Regions from separate parts of the Streptomyces sp. NPDC001668 genome, predicted to be linked through region 3. Evidence: riboswitches for the same ligand, from Rfam matches in the RefSeq annotation. Region 3 holds a riboswitch; each other region holds the start of a gene.

What was found. A riboswitch is a leader RNA that binds a small molecule or an ion and turns the genes downstream of it on or off. The one in region 3 is predicted to bind cyclic di-AMP.
Positions count from the first base shown of each region.
Region 1: another riboswitch for cyclic di-AMP. It lies ahead of ACFYZ8_RS30460 (M23 family metallopeptidase); the one in region 3 lies ahead of ACFYZ8_RS13680 (peptidoglycan DD-metalloendopeptidase family protein).
Region 2: another riboswitch for cyclic di-AMP. It lies ahead of ACFYZ8_RS23995 (M23 family metallopeptidase); the one in region 3 lies ahead of ACFYZ8_RS13680 (peptidoglycan DD-metalloendopeptidase family protein).

Region 1 covers NZ_JBIAUQ010000012.1:6,155-13,905, reverse strand. Annotated here, with positions in the region: gene ACFYZ8_RS30485 (dihydrofolate reductase family protein) at 1-238, opposite strand, end outside; gene ACFYZ8_RS30480 (MarR family transcriptional regulator) at 308-817, shown strand; gene ribA (GTP cyclohydrolase II) at 939-1,583, shown strand; tRNA gene ACFYZ8_RS30470 (tRNA-Met) at 1,807-1,880, shown strand; gene ACFYZ8_RS30465 (PP2C family protein-serine/threonine phosphatase) at 1,988-3,094, shown strand; cyclic di-AMP (ydaO/yuaA leader) riboswitch at 3,309-3,465, shown strand; gene ACFYZ8_RS30460 (M23 family metallopeptidase) at 3,477-4,502, shown strand; gene ACFYZ8_RS30455 (aldo/keto reductase) at 4,654-5,598, shown strand; gene ACFYZ8_RS30450 (PrsW family glutamic-type intramembrane protease) at 5,640-7,043, opposite strand; gene trmB (tRNA (guanosine(46)-N7)-methyltransferase TrmB) at 7,094-7,751, opposite strand, start outside.
Region 2 covers NZ_JBIAUQ010000007.1:462,413-470,163, reverse strand. Annotated here, with positions in the region: gene ACFYZ8_RS24010 (DNA topoisomerase (ATP-hydrolyzing) subunit A) at 1-2,009, opposite strand, end outside; gene ACFYZ8_RS24005 (pitrilysin family protein) at 2,337-3,731, shown strand; gene ACFYZ8_RS24000 (M16 family metallopeptidase) at 3,728-5,116, shown strand; cyclic di-AMP (ydaO/yuaA leader) riboswitch at 5,326-5,491, shown strand; gene ACFYZ8_RS23995 (M23 family metallopeptidase) at 5,504-6,256, shown strand; gene ACFYZ8_RS23990 (GntR family transcriptional regulator) at 6,445-7,140, shown strand; gene ACFYZ8_RS23985 (HPr family phosphocarrier protein) at 7,268-7,549, opposite strand; gene ACFYZ8_RS23980 (GNAT family N-acetyltransferase) at 7,748-7,751, shown strand, end outside.
Region 3 covers NZ_JBIAUQ010000004.1:55,238-62,988, reverse strand. Annotated here, with positions in the region: gene ACFYZ8_RS13685 (Tat pathway signal sequence domain protein) at 1-2,580, opposite strand, end outside; gene ACFYZ8_RS13680 (peptidoglycan DD-metalloendopeptidase family protein) at 2,793-3,737, opposite strand; cyclic di-AMP (ydaO/yuaA leader) riboswitch at 3,742-3,899, opposite strand; gene ACFYZ8_RS13675 (alpha-galactosidase) at 4,209-6,284, opposite strand; gene ACFYZ8_RS13670 (tyrosine-protein phosphatase) at 6,503-7,300, shown strand; gene ACFYZ8_RS13665 (DUF6126 family protein) at 7,313-7,435, opposite strand; gene ACFYZ8_RS13660 (helix-turn-helix domain-containing protein) at 7,432-7,751, opposite strand, start outside.

The sequences.
Region 1 (7,751 bases), on a different contig from region 3:
ACGGCGGCTTCCCGGCGGCGGTGCGGGCCGCGCGGCGCGCCTCGGAGTTCACCAGCAGGCGGGGGTTGTCGGCGCGGATCGTGCCCGCGCCGACGAGGATCGCGTCCACGGAGGCGCGGACCTCGTCGACCCGGTCGAAGTCGGCCGGGCTGGACAGGAGGAGGCGGTCGGGGCCGGTGTCGTCGAGGTAGCCGTCGAGGGAGACCGCGGCGGAGAGGAGGACGTAGGGGTGGGGCATCGGGGCGGTCCCTCTCGGAAACGGAAGGCGGGGCTTGGTTCAAGTTTGAAGCAAACCTACACTGGGGGTATGACGACCCGCTGGCTCAGCCCCGACGAGCAGCGAGCCTGGCGTGCCTACCTCGCCGCCTCGCTCCTCCTGGAGGACACCATCGACCGGCAGCTCCAGCAGGAGGCCGGCATGCCCCACCTGTACTACTCCATCCTCGCCAACCTCTCCGAGACCCCGCAGCGGCGGCTGCGGATGACCGAACTCGCCGAGGGGCTGAAGATCACCCGCCCGCGGCTGACGTACGCCGTCGCCCGGCTGGAGAAGGACGGGCTGGTACGGCGCGAGAGCTGCCAGTGGGACAAGCGCGGCAGCGTCGCGGTGCTCACGGACGAGGGTATGGCGGTGCTGGAGCGGGTGGCGCCGGGGCACGTGGAGACGGTGCGTACCGCGCTCCTCGACCGGCTCACGCCGGAGCAGGTGGGCCAGCTGGAGGAGATCTTCACCAGCGTCATCGAGGGGCTCCAAGGGGATGAGGGCGCCTCCGGGGAGGTCCCGTGGCGCCGGCGGTCCTCCCCGTCGTGTTCGTGAGAAGTCCCGAGTGACGAGGGCCATAAAACCGTTGCTTCAAATTTCAAGCATGAGGTAGGGTCTCGATCAGTAGAACTGCTTCAAATCTGAAGCAGGTATGCCTACGGACCGGAGTACCCGCATGACCGACCTGCCCGCCGCCACCCAGCGCTCCCGCGTCCGCGTCCCGCTGCGCTTCGGGGACGGTTACCGCGTAGACGCCGAGCTCGTCACCTTTCATGGCCTGGCCGACGGGCAGGAGCACCTCGCCGTCGTCCTCGGCGACCCGGGACCCGTCCCGCTGGTGCGCCTGCACTCCGAGTGCCTCACCGGCGACGTCTTCGGCTCCGCCCGCTGCGACTGCGGTCCGCAGCTGCGCGAGGCCGTCGAGCGCATAGCCGAGCGCGGCGGGGTCCTGCTGTACCTGCGCCAGGAGGGCCGCGGCATCGGCCTCTACAACAAGCTCGACGCGTACGCCCTCCAGGACCAGGGTCTCGACACCTACGCCGCGAACACCGCCCTCGGCCTGCCCGAGGACGCCCGCGACTACACCGCGGCCGCACAGATGCTGACCGCGCTGGGGATCGGCGAGCTCGACCTGCTCTCCAACAACCCCGACAAGGCGGGCCAGTTGCGCGACCTCGGCATCGACGTCCGCGACCGCGTCCCCACCGGCGTCTTCACCACCGCCCACAACGTCCGCTACCTGCGCGCGAAGGTCCTGCAGACCCAGCACACGCTGCCGCTCGCGGAGCTGACGGAGCTGACGGAGCTCGGCGTCGGCTGAGCGCCCGTCACCCGGGCGGGTGCGTCGGACGGGCCAGGACGGTGAGCACCTGCCGGTGACCGCTGTCGCCCGGCGGGCGGGCTCAGCCGGAGGACGACGCACGCCCGCTGCCGGTCCGGCGAGTCCGCTCCCGCGGGCCGGCATCGAGAACCTGTTCGTCGCCCGGGCGACCCCGCCTGGCGCGAGCCACCCCGCGGATGGCGTACAGTAGTGAACACACCGACGCGGGGTGGAGCAGCTCGGTAGCTCGCTGGGCTCATAACCCAGAGGTCGCAGGTTCAAATCCTGTCCCCGCTACTCAAGGCTCAGGGCCGGAGTCCAGTCACTGGACTCCGGCCCTGAGTGTTTCCCCCGGCCGGGTCACCCGGCTCGCCCGCCCACGGCACCCGGGCAAACCTGGGGAGGTGGAGCAGGAGGGGCCGATCTCGCGGGCGCGCACCTTCGTCCGCGTGCTCCCGGCGCTGCTGCTCGTCGCCGGGGCGTTCTACGACTACCTCACTCCGGCGCAGTTCTCCGCCGCGCCCCTGTTCACCGCCGCCCCCCTGGTCGCCGCCCCGCTCTACTCGCGGCGCGGCACCGTCCTGACCGGCGCCGCCTCCGTCCTCGTCGTCCTCGCGGTCCATCTGCGCCTCGGGATCCTCCTGGAGACCGACGCCGTCACCGAACTGGTCACCGTGGTCACGGTCGCCGTCCTCGCGGTCCTCATCAACGTCCTCGTCCGCCGCAGCAGCGAACGGCTCGCCTCCCAGCGCGAGATCGCCGAGGCCGCCCAGCGGGCGGTGCTGCCCGGGCCCGCCGGGCGGATCGGCGGGTTCGACATCGCCGTGCGCTACGAGGCGGCCCAGGCGGACGCGCTCATCGGCGGCGACCTGTACGCGGTGCAGGACAGTCCGCACGGGGTACGGCTGATCGTCGGGGACGTACGCGGCAAGGGGATGGGAGCGGTGGCGGCCGTCGTGATCGTCATCGGGGCGTTCCGGGAGGCCGCCGAACAGGAGGCCACCCTGGAGGCCGTCGCCCAGCGGCTCGAGCGGGCGCTGGCCCGGGAGGTCACACGGCGGGACGGCGTCGAGGCCTTCGAGGGGTTCACCACGGCCGTCCTCGCCGAACTCCCGCACGACGACGGGGTCGTACGGATCGTCAACCGCGGCCACCCGCCGCCCCTGCTGCTGCACGGCGACGGCACGGTGCGCGCGCTGCCCGCCCGCAGCCCCGCGCTGCCGCTCGGCCTGGGCGACCTCGGCACCTGGCCCGACCGGGCCGAGGAGCACCGCTTCCGGGGCGGGGCCACGCTGCTGCTGTACACCGACGGACTGTCCGAGGCCCGGGACGGGCAGGGGCGGTTCTACGATCCCGAGGCGCGGCTGTGCGGCCGTGCCCCCGGTGAACCGGGCGCCCTGCTCGCCGCCCTCGCGGGCGAGGTGCGCCGGCATTCCGGTGGCTTCCTCACCGACGACATGGCGCTGCTCGCGGTACGGCGGCCGTACGGCGCCCGTCGTGACGTGGGGTGATCGGGCGACCGCCCTCCGCATAACAACTGACGCACCGTCAATGCCGGTGTGCCGCCTGAGGCAAGGTCAACTCGCCCGTTTTTAGCCGTTCATGGGTCGTAAGTCCTGCGGGATTTCGTTAACGATCAAGCGGAACGGCTTGGAATCGGGCCCCCGGGTCTATTAACGTTCGATAACGCAGCGCGGTCGTCCCAGCCGTCACAAGAGACGGCTCCGTGCTCACGCGCCGAATTCCGCAAGGGAACCGGGGAACCACCACTTGGGGTGAATCGCTCGTAGTCCGCCGTGTCAGCACGGCGGGTATACGCGCGTAGGAGACCTTCCTGCTCCGAACCCGTCAGCTAACCCGGTAGGCGAGAAGGAAGGAAAGGAGCGCGCCCACGTGGCGTCCAACCCGCCTGCCCCCGAGGCCCCGCCCGTACCACGCAGCACTCTCGTGTACGGCGGCTACCACGCTGACGACGAGGCCCCGCTCGGCGAGTGGAACCCGACCGCGGAGACCCTGGCCCCCGTACGAGGCCGGCACCGCGTCGCCAAGCAGCGTGGCGGGGGATTCGCCCGCAGCTCCACCGTTCTGGGCGTCGGTGTCATAGCCGCCGTCAGCGCGGGCGGGATGGCCAGCGCCAACACCGGCAAGCCGCCGGTCTCCCTCTCCATGCCCGACCTGGGCTCCGTGAGCTCGCTCATCTCGAACGACTCCGACTCCGCCGCGGACGACACGAGCGCCTTCAGCAGCGTCGGCACCACCACCGTCGACACCGCCCAGGGCGCCTCGGACGCCGGTGAGGCACTGCGCTCGCGCATCCTGGCCCAGGCCGAGCAGCAGCAGGACCAGATCGACACCAAGGCCGCCCAGGCCGTCGCGGACGCCGCCCAGAAGGAGGCCGACGCGGCCGCCGCCAAGGCGGAGAAGGACGCTCTGGAGAAGGCCGCCGCCGCGAAGAAGAAGGCGGAGGAGGAGGCCGCGAAGAAGGCCGAGGCCGCGCGCCTGGCCGAGCTCGCCAAGCAGTACACGCTGCCGACCTCGTCGTACACCATCACCTCGACCTTCGGTCAGGCCGGTTCGCTGTGGTCCTCCGGCTACCACACGGGCCTCGACTTCGCCGCCCCCACGGGCACGCTCATCAAGGCGATCCACAGCGGCACCATCACCGAGGCCGGCTGGGCCGGTTCCTACGGCTACCGCACGATCCTCACCCTCGACGACGGCACCGAGCTGTGGTTCTGCCACCAGTCCTCGATCAGCGTCAGCGTCGGCCAGAAGGTCGGCACCGGTGACGTCATCGGCCGCGTGGGCGCCACGGGCAACGTGACCGGCGCCCACCTGCACCTGGAAGTCCACCCGAACGGCTCGGCCGACGGGATCGACCCGATGGCGTGGCTGCGCGGCAAGGGTCTCAACCCCTGAGGTTCCCCCACGACGTGAACTCCGGCAGCCCTGACGACGTCCCCCCGACGTCAGGGCTGCCGGTGCGTCGGAGCGGGTGATTCCGCTTGTTTACGAGGACTTTGCGGCCACGCCGGAAGAGGGATCTCCGGCGCGGGCGTTGACGTATGGCATGACTTCTCTTCGCAAGCTCGGCTCCTCCGACCTCGAGGTCTTCCCGCTCTCCCTCGGCGGCAACGTCTTCGGCTGGACCGCCGACGAGGCCGCGTCCTTCGCCGTCCTCGACGCGTACACCGCGGCCGGCGGCAACTTCGTCGACACGGCCGACTCGTACTCGGCGTGGGTCGACGGGAACTCCGGCGGCGAGTCCGAGACCATCATCGGCAAGTGGCTGGCGGCCCGCGGCAACCGCGACGACGTCGTCATCGCCACGAAGGTCAGCCAGCACCCCGACTTCCAGGGCCTGTCCGCCGCCAACATCAAGGCGGCGGCGGAGGCTTCGCTGCGGCGCCTGGGCACCGACCACATCGATCTCTACTACACCCACTTCGACAAGCCGGAGATCCCCGTCGAGGAGATCATCGGGGCGCTGGACGAGCTGGTGAAGGCGGGCAAGGTGCGGGCGATCGGCGCCTCCAACATCTCCGCCGCGCGGCTGACCGAGTCCCTCGCCTTCTCCGACCGCGAGGGCCTGGCGCGCTACGTCGCCCTCCAGCCCCACTACAACCTGGTCTCGCGCGACACCTACGAGGGCGAGCTCCAGGCGGTGGCCGCGCGTGGGGGCCTGGCCGCGGTGCCGTACTTCGCCCTCGCCTCCGGGTTCCTCACCGGCAAGTACCGCCCCGGCGCGAGTGTCGACAGCCCGCGGGCCACGGGTGCCGGCAAGCACCTGGAGAGCGAGCGTGGCCGCAAGGTCCTCGCCGCCCTCGACGACATCGCCGAGTCGCACACCGTCCCGGTCGCCACGGTCGCCCTCGCCTGGCTCGCCGCCCAGCCGACGGTCGCCGCCCCGATCGCCTCCGCCCGCACGGTGGAACAGCTGCCGGCGCTGCTGGGGGTGGGGGAGCTGACGCTGACGGAGGAGGAGCTGGGGCGCCTGACGGAGGTGTCGGCCTGACCCTGGTGGTGACCGGCGGGGCCGTCCCCTCCCGACCTACGCTACGTCCGGTACGGGTTGTAGGCGGGGTACGGCACCGTCGGATGGGCGGCCTGGACGGGGTGGGCAGGCTGGATCGGGTGGTGGGTCGGGTGTCCCTGCTGGGCCGGGTGCACCGGTTGGGCCGGGTAGCCGTACACCCCGTACACCGGCCACGGCGGCGCGGTCACGGGTACCGGCGGTGCCGTCGCCCGTGCCGCGTGGTCCAGTGCCGGCCGGGCCACCTCCCGGCGCCGCCACAGCTCGTGCAGCAACTCCCGCTCCCGTACGACGAAGTCGGCGTTCGCCCGCCCGAGCCGCCCCCGGCGCCGCAGGAACGCCAGCGAGGTCGCGTACGCCTCGTACTGCGAGACCGCCCGCCCCGCGGGCCGCCCGCCGAGGTGCCGTCGCGCGTACTCCCGGGCCACCCGCCGCGCCCGCATCGAGCCCAGCACATAGGGCTCGGTCGGCGTCAGCCAGCCGGCGACGGCGTACGCGGGCAGTTCCTCGCGCACGGTCCTCAGCTCCCGTTGCCGCGTCCAGATGACCAGCCAGGTCAGCAGGGCGAACGCCGGGAGCATGAACATCGCGTACACCGCGAAGAACCCGAACTGCCCGAACGTCGAGGAGCCGTTCCAGGTGGCGTGCATGCCCATCGCGAGCAGCAGCCCGGACAGCGGGACGAGGATCCGCCGGACGCGCTGGCGTTCCGCCGACAGCGCGGAGATGCCGAAGCCGATGCCGGTGAGGACGGTGAACAGGGGGTGCGCGAACGGTGACATCACCACGCGCACGAAGAAGGTCGCGGCGGTGACGGAGGCGATGCCGCTGTCGCCGGTGAGCTGGTCGGTGCCGAAGGCGGTGCCGAGGTAGAGGATGTTCTCGGTGAACGCGAACCCGGTCGCGGTGACCCCCGCTATCACCACGCCGTCGACGATCCCGGTGAAGTCCCGTCTGCGGAACAGGAAGACCAGCAGAACGGCGGCGGCCTTGGCCGACTCCTCGACGATCGGCGCTATCACCGTCGCGCCGAGGGTGTCCGCGCCGGACGGGTCGGCGGTCGCCGTCGCTATCCATTTCGTCGCGAAGCTGTTGGCGATGATCGCTATCAGCGCGGCCGCGCAGGCGCCCCAGGCGAAGGCGAACAGCAGATTGCGCCAGGGCCCCGGCTCCACCCGGTCGAGCCAGCGGAACGCGGCTATGAGCAGCGGGACGGGCAGGACGGCGAGGCCAAGGCCGACCAGGAACCCCTGCGTGCCGGTCTGCTGCCGGACCAGGGCGAGGATGACGAGCCCGGACAGGGTGAGAAGCGTGATCAGCGCGCCGTAGCGCACCCACTTCCGCTGCCACCAGTGCGCATGCCGCAGCGTGGTACCACCGGTGGGGTCACCGGGGTGGTGCGTCGGATACGGGGGAAAGGTGGCCACAGCATTGACCTTAACGAGACGGAGGCGCCGCCCGCAGCCGGGCGGGACGCTCAGGCGCCGGTGGGGGGTGGTGCGGATCGGTCGGTTCGGTCGCCGTGCTGTACGCGGCGGAACAGCAGGTCGTTCACGACATGTCCCTTCTCCAGTCCCTGCCCCTCGAAACGGGTCAGCGGCCGGAAGTCGGGACGCGCCGCGAAACCGCCGCCCGCCTGGGTGTTCTCGAAGTCCGGGTGCGCGGTCAGCACCTCGAGCATCTGTTCGGCGTACGGTTCCCAGTCGGTCGCGCAGTGCACCAGGGCGCCGGGCCTGAGGCGGGTCGCGGCCAGGTCCAGGAACTCGGGCTGGATCAGCCGCCGCTTGTGGTGCCGCTTCTTGGGCCAGGGGTCCGGGAAGTAGACGCGCAGGCCGTCGAGCGAGTCCTCGGTGAGCATCTCGCGCAGCAGGATGATCGCGTCGCCGTTGCCGACCCGGACGTTGGACAGCTTCCGCTGCTCGGCGAGGTTGAGCAGATTGCCCTGCCCCGGGGTGTGCACGTCGACGGCGAGGATGTTGGTCCCCGGCTCGGCCGCGGCCATCTGCGCGGTGGCCTCACCCATCCCGAAGCCGATCTCCAGCACGACGGGGTGGTCGTTTCCGAACATCTCGCCGAGATCGATCACGCGCTGCCCGTCGATGTCGAGCCCCCAGGCGGGCCACAGCCGCTGCAAC
Region 2 (7,751 bases), on a different contig from region 3:
AGGTCCTCCTCGCCGGTCCGCAGCTCGACCGCGCCGACGATACGGTCGCCCTCCTTGAGCGTGATGACCTCCAACTCGTCCTTGTTGGAGGGGTAGTCGGGGACCACGCGCTTGACGACGCCCTGTTCGGTGCCGAGCGCCAGACCGGGCGAGGACTCGTCCAGCGTGGTGAGGCAGATCAGCGTCTCGCCGTCCTCCAGGGAGACGAACTCCGCCAGCGGGGCGCCGCCCGAGAGGTTCGCGGCCGACTCCGGCAGCTGCGGCAGGTCGATGACGTTGATCCGCAGCAGGCGGCCCGACGAGGTCACCGCGCCGATCTCGCCCCGCGCGGTGGCCGGTACCGCGGAGACGATCACGTCGTGCTTGGCGCGCTTGCCGTCGGCCTCCTCCGGGAACGGCTCGCCGTTCGCCGTACGGGCCAGCAGCCCCGTCGAGGACAGCAGCACCCGGCACGGGTCGTCCGCCACCTGGAGCGGAACGGCCGCCACGGGGGCCGTCGCTCCGGCCTCCAGCAGGACCGTGCGCCGCTCGGTGCCGTACTTCTTGGCGACCGCGGCCAGTTCGGCGGAGACCAGCTTGCGCAGCTCGGCGTCCGACTCCAGGATCCGGGTCAGCTCCGCGATCTCCGCGTTCAGCCGGTCCTGCTCCGACTCCAGCTCGATGCGGTCGAACCGGGTCAGGCGCCGCAGGGGCGTGTCCAGGATGTACTGCGTCTGGATCTCGCTCAGCGAGAAGCGCTCGATCAGCCGCTCCTTCGCCTGCGCGGAGTTGTCACTGGAGCGGATGATCCGGATGACCTCGTCGATGTCGACCAGGGCGGTGAGCAGGCCCTCGACCAGGTGCAGCCGGTCGCGCCGCTTGGTGCGCCGGAACTCGCTGCGGCGGCGCACCACTTCGAAGCGGTGGTCGAGGTAGACCTCCAGAAGCTCCTTGAGGCCCAGCGTGAGGGGCTGTCCGTCCACCAGCGCCACGTTGTTCACGCCGAAGGACTCCTCCATCGGCGTCAGCTTGTAGAGCTGCTCAAGGACCGCCTCCGGCACGAAGCCGTTCTTGATCTCGATGACCAGCCGCAGGCCGTGCGCGCGGTCGGTGAGGTCCTTGACGTCGGCGATGCCCTGGAGCTTCTTCGAGCCGACCAGATCCTTGATCTTGGCGATCACCTTCTCCGGGCCGACCGTGAAGGGCAGCTCGGTGACGACGAGGCCCTTGCGGCGGGCCGTCACCGTCTCCACCGACACCGTCGCGCGGATCTTGAAGGTGCCGCGGCCCGTCTCGTAGGCGTCCCTGATGCCCGAGAGGCCGACGATCCGGCCGCCGGTGGGCAGGTCGGGGCCCGGGATGTGCTTCATCAGGGCGTCCAGATCCGCGTTCGGGTAGCGGATCAGGTGGCGGGCGGCCGCGATGACCTCGTTGAGGTTGTGCGGCGCCATGTTGGTGGCCATGCCGACCGCGATGCCCGAGGCGCCGTTCACCAGGAGGTTGGGGAAGGCGGCGGGCAGCGCGCCCGGCTCCTGCTCCTGGCCGTCGTAGTTCGGGGCGAAGTCGACGGTGTCCTCGTCGATGGACTCCGTCATCAGGCTCGCGGCCTCGGCGGCGCGGCACTCGGTGTACCGCATGGCGGCCGGCGGGTCGTCGTTGCCCAGCGAGCCGAAGTTGCCGTGGCCGTCGACCAGCGGCACGCTCATCGAGAAGGGCTGGGCCATGCGCACGAGCGCGTCGTAGATCGACGCGTCGCCGTGCGGGTGCAGCTTGCCCATGACCTCGCCGACCACGCGGGCGCACTTCACATAGCCGCGGTCGGGACGCAGGCCCATCTCGTTCATCTGGTAGACGATGCGCCGGTGCACCGGCTTGAGGCCGTCGCGGGCGTCGGGGAGCGCGCGGGAGTAGATGACCGAGTACGCGTACTCGAGGTACGAGCCCTTCATCTCGTCCACGACGTCGATGTCGAGGATCCGCTCCTCGTACGAGTCGTCGGGCGGCGGGGTCTTCGTGCTGCGGCGGGCCATCGCTGCCGGCTCCTCTTTTCTGGTCGCTCGCCTACGGGTCGCTCACGTCGGCCCTTTGGCTCACTCTTGCTGAAGCGTGAACGGGATCTGACGCGGACCATTGTGGACCGCGGCACTGACAGTCCGGGCCGGGACCCGGCTGGGCCGCCCTGCACGGCGACCGCACGGCGCCTCCCTCACGGTTGCCCGCAGGCTACGCGATCCGCTGTGGGCGTACGCGCCCCGGGAACTTCACCGAGGGTCCGCACGCTTGCATACAGTGGCAGGACCGGCAGGAAAACCGCGGTTTCGACGACCGCGACCGCGATCGAAGGGACGTACATGCCCATGGGTCACACGGCCACAGACCAGGCAGGCACCGGGGGCCTGACAGCGACCGAGCACCGCCTGGCCAACGGCCTGCGCGTGGTGCTCTCCGAGGACCACCTGACCCCGGTCGCGGCGGTGTGCCTCTGGTACGACGTCGGCTCGCGCCACGAGGTCAAGGGGCGTACCGGCCTTGCTCACCTTTTCGAGCACCTGATGTTCCAGGGCTCCAAGCAGGTGCACGGCAACGGGCACTTCGAGCTCGTCCAGGGCGCGGGCGGCTCGCTCAACGGCACCACCAGCTTCGAGCGCACCAACTACTTCGAGACCATGCCGACCCACCAGCTGGAGCTCGCCCTCTGGCTGGAGGCCGACCGCATGGGCTCGCTGCTGGCCGCCCTCGACGACGAGTCGATGGAGAACCAGCGCGACGTCGTCAAGAACGAGCGCAGGCAGCGCTACGACAACGTCCCCTACGGCACCGCGTTCGAGAAGCTGACCGCGCTCGCCTACCCCGAGGGCCACCCCTACCACCACACGCCGATCGGCTCGATGGCGGACCTGGACGCGGCCACGCTGGAGGACGCGCGCGCGTTCTTCCGTACGTACTACGCGCCGAACAACGCCGTCCTGTCGGTCGTCGGCGACATCGACCCCGAGCAGACGCTCGCCTGGATCGAGAAGTACTTCGGCTCCATCCCCTCCCACGACGGCAAGCCCGCGCCCCGCGACGGCTCGCTGCCCGAGATCATCGGGGAGCAGCTGCGCGAGGTCGTCGAGGAGGAGGTCCCCGCGCGCGCGTTGATGGCCGCCTACCGGCTGCCGCACGACGGCACCCGCGAGGCGGACGCGGCCGACCTCGCCCTCACCGTCCTCGGCGGCGGCGAGTCCTCCCGCCTCTACAACCGGCTCGTACGGCGCGACCGTACGGCCGTCGCGGCCGGCTTCGGCCTGCTGCGCCTGGCCGGTGCGCCCTCCCTGGGCTGGCTCGACGTGAAGACCTCTGGTGACGTCGAGGTGCCGGTCATCGAGGCCGCCATCGACGAGGAGCTCGCCCGGTTCGCCGAGGAGGGCCCCACCGCCGAGGAGATGGAGCGCGCCCAGGCCCAGTTGGAGCGCGAGTGGCTGGACCGGCTCGGCACCGTCGCCGGCCGCGCCGACGAACTGTGCCGGTACGCCGTCCTGTTCGGCGACCCGCAGCTCGCCCTGACCGCCGTACAGCGCGTCCTGGAGGTGAGCGCCGAGGAGGTGCAGGAGGTCGCCAAGGCCAAACTGCGCCCCGACAACCGCGCGGTGCTCGTCTACGAGCCCACCGCCCCGGCGGAGATCGCCGACAGCGCCGAGGAGGCCGCCGAGGACCCGCAGGCCGCGGCGACCGTAGAAGCCAGCGACGACAACGAGGAGGCGGCCAAGTGACGGAGCTCGCCGCGATGGAATTCCACCCGCAGCCGCAGGCGGGCGAGCCCAAGGTCTGGGCCTTCCCCGCCCCCGAGCGCGGGACGCTCGACAACGGCCTGACCCTGCTGCGCTGCCACCGCCCCGGCCAGCAGGTCGTCGCCGTCGAGGTGCTCCTGGACGCGCCCCTGGACGCGGAACCGGCCGGCCTGGACGGCGTCGCCACGATCATGGCGCGCGCCTTCTCGGAGGGCACCGACAAGCACTCCGCCGAGGAGTTCGCCGCCGAACTGGAGCGCTGCGGCGCCACTCTCGACGCGCACGCCGACCACCCGGGCGTCCGCCTCAGCCTCGAAGTGCCCGCCTCCCGGCTCGCCAAGGCGCTCGGTCTGCTGGCCGACGCGCTCAGGGCGCCCGCGTTCGCGGACAGCGAGGTCGAGCGGCTCGTCCGCAACCGCCTGGACGAGATCCCGCACGAGCTGGCCAACCCGTCCCGCCGCGCGGCCAAGGAGCTCTCGAGGGAGCTGTTCCCGGCGGACTCGCGCATGTCGCGCCCGCGCCAGGGCACCGAGGAGACGGTCGAGAACATCGACTCCGCGGCCGTACGCGCCTTCTACGAGAAGCATGTGCGCCCCGCCACCGCGACCGCCGTGGTCGTCGGCGACCTCACCGACATCGACCTGGACGCGCTGCTCGCCGACACCCTCGGAGCCTGGACCGGCTCCACCGCGCAGCCGCGTCCGGTGCCTGCGGTGACCGCCGACGACACCGGTCGGGTCGTCATCGTGGACCGCCCCGGCGCCGTCCAGACGCAGCTGTTGATCGGCCGTATCGGTGCCGACCGGCACGCACGCGTGTGGCCCGCGCAGGTGCTCGGCACGTACTGCCTCGGCGGCACCCTCACCTCCCGCCTGGACCGCGTCCTGCGCGAGGAGAAGGGCTACACCTACGGCGTACGGTCGTTCGGGCAGGTCCTCAGGTCCGCCCCGGACGGCTCGGGAGCCGCGATGCTCGCCATCAGCGGCTCGGTCGACACCCCGAACACCGGTCCCGCCCTGGACGACCTGTGGAAGGTGCTGCGCACCCTCGCGGAGGGCGGTCTCACCGACGCCGAGCGCGATGTCGCCGTACAGAACCTGGTCGGTGTGGCGCCGCTCAAGTACGAGACCGCGGCGGCCGTGGCGAGCACGCTGGCCGACCAGGTCGAGCAGCACCTGCCCGACGACTACCAGGCGACGCTGTACCAGCAGCTCGCCGCGACCGGCACCGTCGAGGCCACCGCCGCCGTCGTCAACGCCTTCCCGGTGGACCGGCTGGTGACGATCCTGGTCGGCGACGCGGCGGCCATCAAGGAGCCCGTCGAGGCCCTCGGTATCGGCGAGGTCAAGGTCGTGTCGGCCGAGTAGCGGAAGCATGACCGAGGGGCCCTGGTGACGGCAGCGTCGCCAGGGCCCCTTCGGCACCCGACTCTCTTAGATGTCCGAATTGGGCAGGAGGTTGCCTGTCTGCCCTGTGGGATGCGCTACAAACACCCTGATCGGTTTGGGGATTGAAAGCGGCCCCGCTTAGCGTCCTCTGGGCTGTCCGTCAGGCACTGCGCCGCGCCCGCGGCACCGGACAGTCATCGCCGAGTCCCCGCATGGCGCGAGCCAGGGGAGCCGGGGACCCACACCACAAGTCCCTGGGGTGAATCGGACGCCCGCGCACCGCGAGGGGGTCCGTAGGAGACCTTCCTGCTCCGAACCCGTCAGCTAACCCGGTAGGCGAGAGGGAAGGAAAGGACCAGCCACTACATGGCGTTCACCTGCGCCACCGGGAAGCACCGTCGTCCCAGCCGCATCAAGCGCACCACCGCCCGCGCGGCGGGTGTCGCGGCCCTCGCCACCACCGGCGTCATCGGCACCATCGCCGCCCCGGCGCTCGCCGCCGACAACTCCGTCGAACAGACCGGTCTCATGCCCGTCGTCAGCGTCGGCGACTCCCTCGCCGACCAGCTCGACGCCCAGGCCGAGGCCCAGGCCGAGGCCGCCGCGCAGAAGAAGGCGGCCGCGGAGGCCAAGCGCAAGGCCGAGGCGCGCGCCAAGGAGATACGCGAGGCCAAGGAGCGCGCCGCCCGCGAGGCCGAGCGCAAGCGCCTCAACGCCTTCGTCGCCCCGATCTCCGGCTCCTACATCTCCACCGGCTACAAGAGCGGCGGCTCCCTGTGGTCCTCCGGCAGCCACACCGGTGTCGACTTCCACGCCGCCAGCGGCACCTCCGTGCACGCGGTCGGCCGCGGCACCGTCGTCGAGGCCGGCTGGGGCGGGTCGTACGGCAACAACATCGTGATCAGGATGGCCGACGGCACGTACACCCAGTACGGCCACCTGTCGTCCATCGGCGTCTCGGTCGGCCAGTCGGTCACCCCCGGCCAGCAGATCGGCCTCTCCGGCGCGACCGGCAACGTCACCGGCCCGCACCTGCACTTCGAGGCGCGCACCACCCCCGAGTACGGCTCGGACATCGACCCCGTCGCCTACTTGCGTTCGCACGGTGTGAACGTCTGACGACCCGTCGCACGATCTCCGCGAGACCCCGGCTCCCCGAGCCGGGGTTTCGTCGTTTCCGCGGCCCCGTTGTCCAAAAAATATCCCTGGATTCCAGTCCGCCGTCGGAAATTCGCGCTCATTGCAATAGAGTCACTGAACACACGTCAATCGGAGACGTTTCACGGGGATTAAGACGGAGGTCGGACATGCGTATTCCGGCGCACTCGGTATGCACGGCGATCCGGGACGACATCGTCGCCGGTGTCTACGAGCGCGGCAGCCGGCTCACCGAAGAACTGCTCGCCCGCCGTTACGGCGTCTCCCGCGTCCCCGTCCGGGAGGCCCTGCGGACGCTGGAGGCCGAGGGCTTCGTGGTGACGCGGCGGCACGCGGGCGCGTGCGTGGCCGAACCGACCGAGCAGGAGGGTGCCGACCTCCTGGAGATGCGCATGCTGCTCGAACCGCTCGGCGCCTCCCGGGCCGCCCAGCGGCGCACCGAGGCCCACCTGAAGGTGCTGCGCGGCCTGGTCCGGCTGGGCCAGGAGCGGGCCAGGCGGGGCAACAGCGACGATCTGCGCTCCCTGGGGGGCTGGTTCCACGAGACGCTCGCACAGGCCTCCGGCAGCCCCGCCATGACCTCGATGCTGACCCAGCTGCGGCACAAGATCGCCTGGATGTACGCCGTGGACGCGCCGGCCGACCCCGTGGAGACCTGGGCGGAGCACGGCGCGATCGTGGACGCGGTGGCGCGCGGCGACGGCGAGCGCGCGCGGGCGATCACGGCGCTGCACACCGAGCGCTCGGGTGCGGTGCACCGGCTGCGGTTCACCTCAGGGCCGGAGCGCACCGATCGTGTGAGGACCTCGCAACATCCTGTAAACGTGACGGGTGTGCGGCATTAACACGGGCGCCGTATACAAAGAGGAGTAATTCGCGGGGGATTATTTCTGCTGCCCGTGAAAGGGAAAAGCGAAGGGGCTCGACCGGTAATTCGGACGAGCCCCTCGGTGCTTTTCAGGGCACCCGTACTCAGACGGTTTCGGGAAGTTCCTCGAGGCCTTCGGCGACCAGCTTCGCGAGCCGGTCGAGGGCCGCGTCCGCGCCCTCGGCGTCGGAGGCGAGGACGATCTCCTCGCCGCCCTGGGCGCCCAGACCGAGGACGGCCAGCATGGAGGCCGCGTTGACGGGGTTGCCGTCGGCCTTGGCGATCGTCACCGGGATACCTGCGGCCGTGGCGGCCCGGACGAAGATGGAAGCGGGGCGGGCGTGGAGGCCCTCGGCCCAGCCGACGTTGACGCGGCGCTCAGCCATGTGATGCTGCCCTTCGGTGTTCAGGGTTGTCTAGACCAGTTTCCCACACGTGAAGCGTCTCCGGACAGGACCCGAAGTCCCTTCCGGGGTGAGTCGTCGGACCGCGGCCTCGGCCCGACTCCCGTCCCTGTGCCTTCTTGCGCGTTCTCCACAGACTGCCTCGCGCCGTTGTCGTACGCGAGCCGTACTCTGGGGCCCATGC
Region 3 (7,751 bases):
CGGGAAGTAGGTGTCGCTGCCGGTGAAGAACTCGTTCCACGCGCGCGTGGCGAGCGTCGGGTCGTTCTTGCGCTGGGCCGCGTAGGCGGTGATGCGCGAATGCGCGGCCGGGAGCGCCGACTTCCAGGTGGAGCCGGTGAGCTGACGCTTCTGGGCGTCGGTGGCGTTGTAGTACTGCGCGTAGTTCAGCCACGCCGTTCGGAACTCCGGTACCTCCTCGCCCAGCAACGAGACGATCTCGCTATTGGTCTCGACGAGGCCGAACACGGCACTGAGATGGGACACGTTGACGGCCGTGTCGGTCGTCACGGCGAACTTCCCGGTGTCGGCGTCGAGCAGACCCGTCCCCGTGAAGAAGCCGTTGGGCTGTGCGGCGATGGTCCGCAGCGAGTTGAGGAGCTTGGCCTTCGCCCTGGTCGCCCCCGGGCCGCCCCGCTCCCATTCCGTGAGCCAGGCCGCCGAGATCCCTCCCCAGTCGGTGCCGAAGCCGACCGACAGGGCGTGCCGGTCGCCGGGCTCGTAGCCGTCGGTGCGGACCTTGCGCTGCGGGTCGACCTCGAGGAACGTCAGCTCCACGTCGGCGAGTTCGCTCAGCAGGTCCCCGGTGCGCTCGTCGCCGGTGAGGTAGTAGTGGAAGCGGCGGTTGGCGGCCGTGGAGATGCGGACCTGCTTGGCGCTGTCCGCCCAGTGCTGCACTCCGTGCCGGGTGCCGAGGCCCGCCCACTTGCCGAGGTGGTAGACGTCGACCTCGCCGGTGTGCCGGGTCATCGCCTCCGCGAACCGGAACACCTCCGCGGAGCCGGTCCGCAGGAAGTGGTACCAGAGCCAGAGGTCGGTGCCCAACTCCGAGTTGTCCCAGGCGAATCCGCCGATGTCGTAGCGCCAGACGTGCCGGTCGTTGTCGTAGGTGTGCTGGACGTCGCCGTAGTCGAGGAAGCCGTACCAGCGGCGCTCCTCGCGCTGGTCGCGGTAGTAGGCGAAGAGGTCGTCGAGGTGGTCCTCGATCGCCGCGCGGGCTTTCGAGGAGCGGTCCACGGGCGCCCAGTCGCCGAACACGCCTGCGGAGCGCAGCCGTTGGGGAGTCGCGGCGAGCAGCGGAGGAGCGGCCACCGCCTTCGCCTGGGCCGCCAGGACATCGGCGGGCGGGGTCTTCTCCACGGCCCAGAAGGTCAGTTCACTGGTGCGGGCGATGCCGTACGGGGTGCCGAAGCCCGGCTGATAGTCCTCGTACGTGATCTCCAGACCGCCGTCGGACTGTTCCTCGTAGGTGTCCTGACCGAGGCCGTCGTGATAGAAGCGCAGGTCGAGGGGCTGGGCCTCGGGTGAGTAGAGCCAGAGGGTGACCTCGGCGGCCGCGGACTCGGCGCCGCGCACATCGAGTTGGGCGGGGTGCCGCTGCCAGAAGTCCCGCAGGCCGAAGGAGAGTCCGCCGCTCGGGCCGCCGACGTATCCGAAGCCGGCCGCGCGCTGTCCGGCCGCGGCCGGGATCCAGCCGTAGCCCGCCGTGGTGCGCTTGCGGATCTGGTAGCCGTCGGCGGTCGGCTGGGTGAGCGTGTAGTCGCCCCACCGCGGGATGTACGCCAGCCTGCTCGCCACCCGGGTGTCCCAGCCGGCGGTGTCCGGCAGCCGTTCGCCGGCGATCTGCGCGGCCCGCACCGCCGCGCCCGGGTCGCGCCGCAGCCCCGTGACTCCCTGGACGGCCTCGCTGAACAGGCCGCCGCCCGAGTCGGCGAACCGCACATGGCGGTCGTAGGGCTGGTCGCTCAGCGGCACGGTGAAGCGGACGCCGAGTCCGCGCAGGAAGTCGCCCTGGTCGGAGCCGGGCCGCTGCTCGCCGTCCCAGACGAAGGTGTGCACCAGGCGGAAGGATTCCGCACCGGCGAAGAAGGCGAACCGCAGCACGAACGGCAGCCAGGCCCTGCCGCCGTGCCGGTGTCGCCCTTCGACCCGGATGACGGCACGGACGGGTCCGTCCTGCTCGACCGTGATCTTCTCGATCCGGCCCGCGAAGCTGTCGAGGTCCGCGCCCTCCCGAACGGAGTCCTGGCGCAGGGCCACCAGCCGTCCGTCGCGGGCGATCTCGGTCGTGCCGCGCCGGATGCCGCGTACGACGGTGTCGGAGCCCTTGGCCCCGAAGACGGCGGTGATCACGCCGGTCGACACCTCGATCCGGCCGCCGTCGCCCCGGCCGACGGTGACCCGGTGGGCGGGCTCGGCCGGACTGCCCGCGCTCAGCACATAGCGGTCGGCCCGCGGTGCGTCGGGGGCGATCGCGTGCGCGGTCCACTTCACCGAGCCGTCGGGCCAGTAGGCGGTGGGCCAGCTCTGCACCGGAACCTCGTCGCCACCGGTGGTGGCGAGCCGGAACCGCTGCTCCGGGCGGTGGGTGCCGCGCGCCCACGGCACGCCCCAGGTGGCGCCGGCGTGGACGTCGGGCGCAGAGCCCTCCAGCCAGTGGAGCTCGGTGTCGTCGTCACCGGCCACCGCGGCGGCCGTACGGGACTGGGCCCAGGAGAACTGGGTGAGGGCGGCCGCGGCTGCGGCGCCCTTGAAGACGGTGCGTCGGTCGACGCCGGACACGGTGACCTCCGAAGGTCGTGGAAAGCGCTTACGCGGCAACGGAGTTCACTGTGTCCCGGCCCTCCCCTCCCTGTCGACGCTCTGAGCACACCCGCCACAAGATCGCAATGAAGTGATCATGAAGGCGCAAACATCCGCACGTGGGAGCTGCCGAGAAACACCGAAGGCCGGACCCGGGGATCGGGGTCCGGCCTTCGGTGGTACAGGGGACGTCAGCCGACGGCGACGCCCTTCGAGCGGAGGTAGGACACGGGGTCCACGTCGGAGCCGTAGTCCGGCGTGGTGCGGATCTCGAAGTGCAGGTGCGGTCCTGTCACATTGCCGGTCGCGCCGGAGAGGCCGATCTGCTGGCCCTCGGTCACGGTCTGGCCGGCCGAGACGGAGAGCTGGGACAGGTGCGCGTACTGCGCGTAGTAGCCGTCGTTCAGCTTGATGACGACCTGGTTGCCGTAGGCGCCGCCCCAGCCCGCGGAGACGACCGTGCCCGCGGCCACGGCCTTGAGCGAGGTGCCGGTCGGGACGACGAAGTCGACGCCGGTGTGGTAGCCGCTGGACCACATGCTGCCCGCGACGCGGTAGCCGGTGCCGATGGTGGCGCCGCTGACCGGGAGGGTGTAGCCGCTGGAGCTGGTGGTGTCGGAGCTCTGGGTCGCGGTCGTCGACTTCGCGGACGACTTCGACTCCGCCTTCTCCACCGTCGCCGAGGACGACTTCGGGGAAGACGGCTTCAGGCCGGAGGTGTCGGTCCTCGTCGTGCTCGCCTTCGCCTTCCTGCCGATGGAGAGCTTCAGACCGGGGTGGATCAGCGACGGGTCGTCGCCGACGGCCGCGCGGTTGTCGGCGTACAGCTTCTTCCAGCCACCGCTGACATTCTGCTCATCGGCGATCTTCGAAAGATAGTCGCCGACCCGCACCGAATAAGTGCGCACGGTCGAGGTCTTGGCGGCAGCCTTCTTCGCGGCCGTCTTTTCGGCGGACTTCTGCGTGACCGGAAGGGACTGAACGGCCTTTTCCGAAACGGACTGCGGGGTGGCGGCGTGAGCGCCGGTGGCCCCCATGAGCGGGAGGGCGAGCGCGGCGCCCCCGGTTCCGGCGACGGCGATCGAGCGGGTGAAGCGCTGGGACTTCGGACGGCGGTGCTTACCCTTCGCGGGCATGACGAATTCCTCTCCGGCGCCTGCGAGGTGAGCTGTCGGGTGCGGGCTGGAGATGCCCGGCCGCGTCGGGACGCGGCTAAACCCCAAGCCGTTCCGGAGACCGGAACAGGCGGTACTACCTGTGGGTCCCCCGCTCCTGCCGTGCACGGGTGAGTGTGTGTGGGGAATCCGTTCGGCGGCAGGATTGGGCGTCCGACCGGATCGGTGGCGAACGTAAACGAGCAAGACGCAAAGGGACAAGTGAGAGGTTCCCTGTGCATGCGTTCCCATTGATCGGGTATGAGAATTACCGGTCACCCTGTGTGAATCGGACGCCCGCCATCCGACCCGAATCCCCTTGCGGAACCTGTGAATTACGTGAACATGACGTGCGACTCACCGTCACGGATATGACGCTCCTCACGTCACGAATTCACAGGAACCCCAATCCCGGGCGGAGTTGGAAGGAAGCTATTAATTCGGACAGAAGCCCTAGATACGACGCAGTCGGATAACCGCGGCATCGAGGTCCCCGTGCAAACCGGTGCGAAGTCCGTGATGCAGCAGTACGGCCCCTCGGTGGACTTCGCCCGTTTCGGGGCATTCGTACGATGCTGTCGGGTCGAGTCCGCGCAGCCGCAGCGAGGGGACGGGCTCGCCGTACTTCTGCGCCTGGAGCCAGGCGAGGACGACCGCCTCGTCCCCGAGGACGTACTGCACCGCGCTCAGCCCGCCCCGCGGAGGCCGCAGCCGGTAGAGGTCGCCACGCTGCACCAGGGGCCGGATTTCCTTGTAGAGACCCACCCAGCGCCCCGCCTCGGCGAGCTCCTCCTCGGTCCACTCGGCGAGGTCCCCGCCGACTCCGAGCACCCCGGCCATCGCGCTGACGAACCGGAACCGCAGCGAGCTCACCCGGTCGTTGAGCTGGGTGTTGGGACTGTCGGTGACCCAGGCGGCCATCACGCGCGCGGGATGGACCTGGCTGAAACCGTGCTGGATGGCGAGCCGGTCCAGCGGGTCGGTGTTGTCCGAGGTCCACACCTGGTCGGTACGGCTGAGCACTCCGAGGTCGATCCGGCCGCCGCCGCCCGAGCAGGACTCGAAGGCGACGCCCGGGTGGGCGTGGCGCAACCGGTCCAAAAGGTCATAGAAGCCGCGTACGTGGTCGACCCACAGGCGCTGCGGGTAGGGCTCACCGGGCCAGCCCGCGTCCGTGAAGCAGCGGTTGAAGTCCCACTTCACATAGTCGATCGGGGCCGAGGAGAGCAGGGTGTCGAGCTGCTCCCACAGATACTCCTGGACGTCCTCACGCGCGAGGTTCAGCACGAGCTGGTTGCGGAACTCCGTCCGCTTCCGTCCCGCCTGGTACTGCACCCAGTCCGGGTGGGCGCGGTACAGCTCGCTGTCCGGGTTGATCATCTCGGGCTCGACCCAGATGCCGAACTGCATGCCGAGCGCGCGCACGTAGTCGCCGAGCGGCTTCAGGCCCGAGGGGAAGCGGTCGGGGTTCGGCGTCCAGTCGCCGAGCCCGGCCCGGTCGCTGGTGCGGGCACCGAACCAGCCGTCGTCGACCACGAACAGCTCGACACCCATCGCCGCGGCCCGCCGGGCGAGGGTGCCCTGCTGCTCCTCGGAGATGTCGAAGTTCGTGGCCTCCCAGGAGTTGAACAGCACGGGCCGGTCCTGGTCCGCGTCCGGGATGACGTACGCCCGCTGGTAGGCGTGCCAGGCGCGGCTGGCGCCGCCGAAGCCGCCGTCGCTCCACAGGCCCGCGAAGACGGGCGTCCTGAAGGACTCCCCCGCCGCCAGCCGGAGCAGACCCGAGTCGTCGTATCCGGCACCGCCGGTGATCTGCACCCGCGCGTCGGGCAGTTGCGCGACCGCGATCCGCCAGGACCCCGACCAGCCGAGGGCGCAGCCGTAGACCTCGCCGCGCTCCTCGGTGGCGTCGGTGTCGAGGGCGACCCACGGCAGGTGCTGGTGCCCGGTGTGGCCGCGGCGGCTGCCGATGATCTTCTCGCCGTAGGTGAGGGGGGTCTGGGTGAGCAGGGACTCGGCGGCCCAGCGGCCGTGCAGCTGGGACAGCCGCCAGCCGTCCTCGCGGTCGGGCAGGGTCCAGGTGGCGGAGTCGGCGCGCAGCAGCTCGACCGGTGCCGGGCTCTCGTTGTCCAGGGTCACCCAGCGCTCCAGGACGTCGTCGCGCATCCGGTAGTGCAGGGTGATGGTCAGCCCGCCGTCGCGGAACCGCAGCCGCAGCTCGTCGCCCTCGCCGGCGTAGTCCTCGAAGATCCACTCGGTGCCGCGCCGCTCGTCGGTGCGCACGGACAGGGCGGGGCGGGTGAAGCGGGGGCCGCCCTCCACGGGGTACTCCTCGCGCCCGTCGAGCGTGGCCTCGAAGGGCCGGTACTCCGGCAGCGGCCTCACGGCGAGGGCCTCGGCGTCGGCGAGGGCGATCCTCGGGCCCCAGTGCAGGTGCACCAGCTCGTCGTCGGCGGTGAGGTGCAGGGCGTAACTGCTGGCCGGCCCGGACAGAATCCACGTACGGCCGTTCTCGGCGATCTCCAGCATCGGGGTTCCCTCACAGGTTCGAACAGGTGGCGACAGGTGCCCACAGGTGCGCTCAGGCGCCAACATCATCAGCCGCTTCGAGCCTCGGCTGCAACGGCTGTGGACAACTCGTTGACGGCCCTGTGGACAACTCATTGCCCCAGGAATCCATGTCGTATCGTCGAGAGCGTGCCCCGTCGACGAGCCGCGTCGGCGGAGCCCGGCTGGGAGGAGCCCCCGTGACGCAGCAGATCCCGTCGACCGAACCCGAGCTGTCAGGTGTCCGCAACTTCCGCGATGTGGGCGGACTGCCGACGGCGGACGGACGGCGGGTGCGGTACGGGGTGCTGTTCCGCAGCGGTCACCTCGCGCACGCGACCGAGGAGGACGCGGCCTTCCTGGCGTCCCTGGGGCTGCACACGATCTTCGACTTCCGCAACGCGGCGGACCAGAAGCTGGAGGGCCCGGACGTCGAGCTGCCGGGCGTCACCAATGTGAACCTGCCGCTGAGCGACCCGGCGGAGGGCACCTGGTTCTGGAAGATGGTCCGCGACGGCGACATAGAGCAGCTGCGTGAGCTCCTCGGCGACGGCAGGGCCGCCAAGCGCATGACCAACTCCTACCGCACGATGGTCAAGGAGCGCACCGTCGAGCACTCCCAGGTGCTGCGCTCCCTCGCCGAGGACAGCGTGCCCGCCCTCATGCACTGCGCGGCCGGCAAGGACCGCGCGGGTCTGTCCGTCGCGGTGACCCTGCTCGCCCTGGGCGTGGAGCGTGAGGCGATCGTCGCCGACTACCTGGAGTCGAACGCCAAGCACCGCCGCTACAAGGTGCGCCGCACCAGCACCTCGGCCGACGCCTACTCCCCCGAGGTGATGGAGCTGCTCAGCCCGCTGTTCGAGGCGCGCGCCGAGTATCTGTCGGCGGCCTTCGACACCATCGAGGAGACGTGGGGCGGCGTCGAGGAGTATCTGAGGGAGGGCCTCGGTGTGACCCCCGAGATCCGCGAGCGGCTGCGGGAGCGCCTGCTCGACTGAGCCGTACGGCGGCTACTGCCCGGCTCCCACCTCGAAGAGCAGGAAGATGAAGGCCGCGAAGACGTGGCCGACGACCAGGTAGATGATGAGGCGCACCCACACCGCACGGGGGAACTTCTCTTCCATGTCGCTCATGGCGTCTCTCCAGGAGTGGGACCCAGGCACAGCGTGGCCGTGGGACTCTGCAGCAGGGTGTGGACGAACAGGAGCTCGACGCCGTCGGGGTCCTGGGCTGCGATGCGGTGCGGGGTCAGCGAGTCGAAGTGCGCGCTGTCGCCCGGGCCGAGCCGGTGCGTGGTGTCGCCGAGGCGGAGCCTGAGCCGTCCCCTGAGGACGTACAGCCATTCCTCGCCGGGGTGCACCCGCACGATGTCGCCCTGGGAGCCGTGCGGCACCCGCACCCGCAGGGCCTGCATGCCGCGTCCCGGCGCGCCCGCCTGGAAGTAGGTCC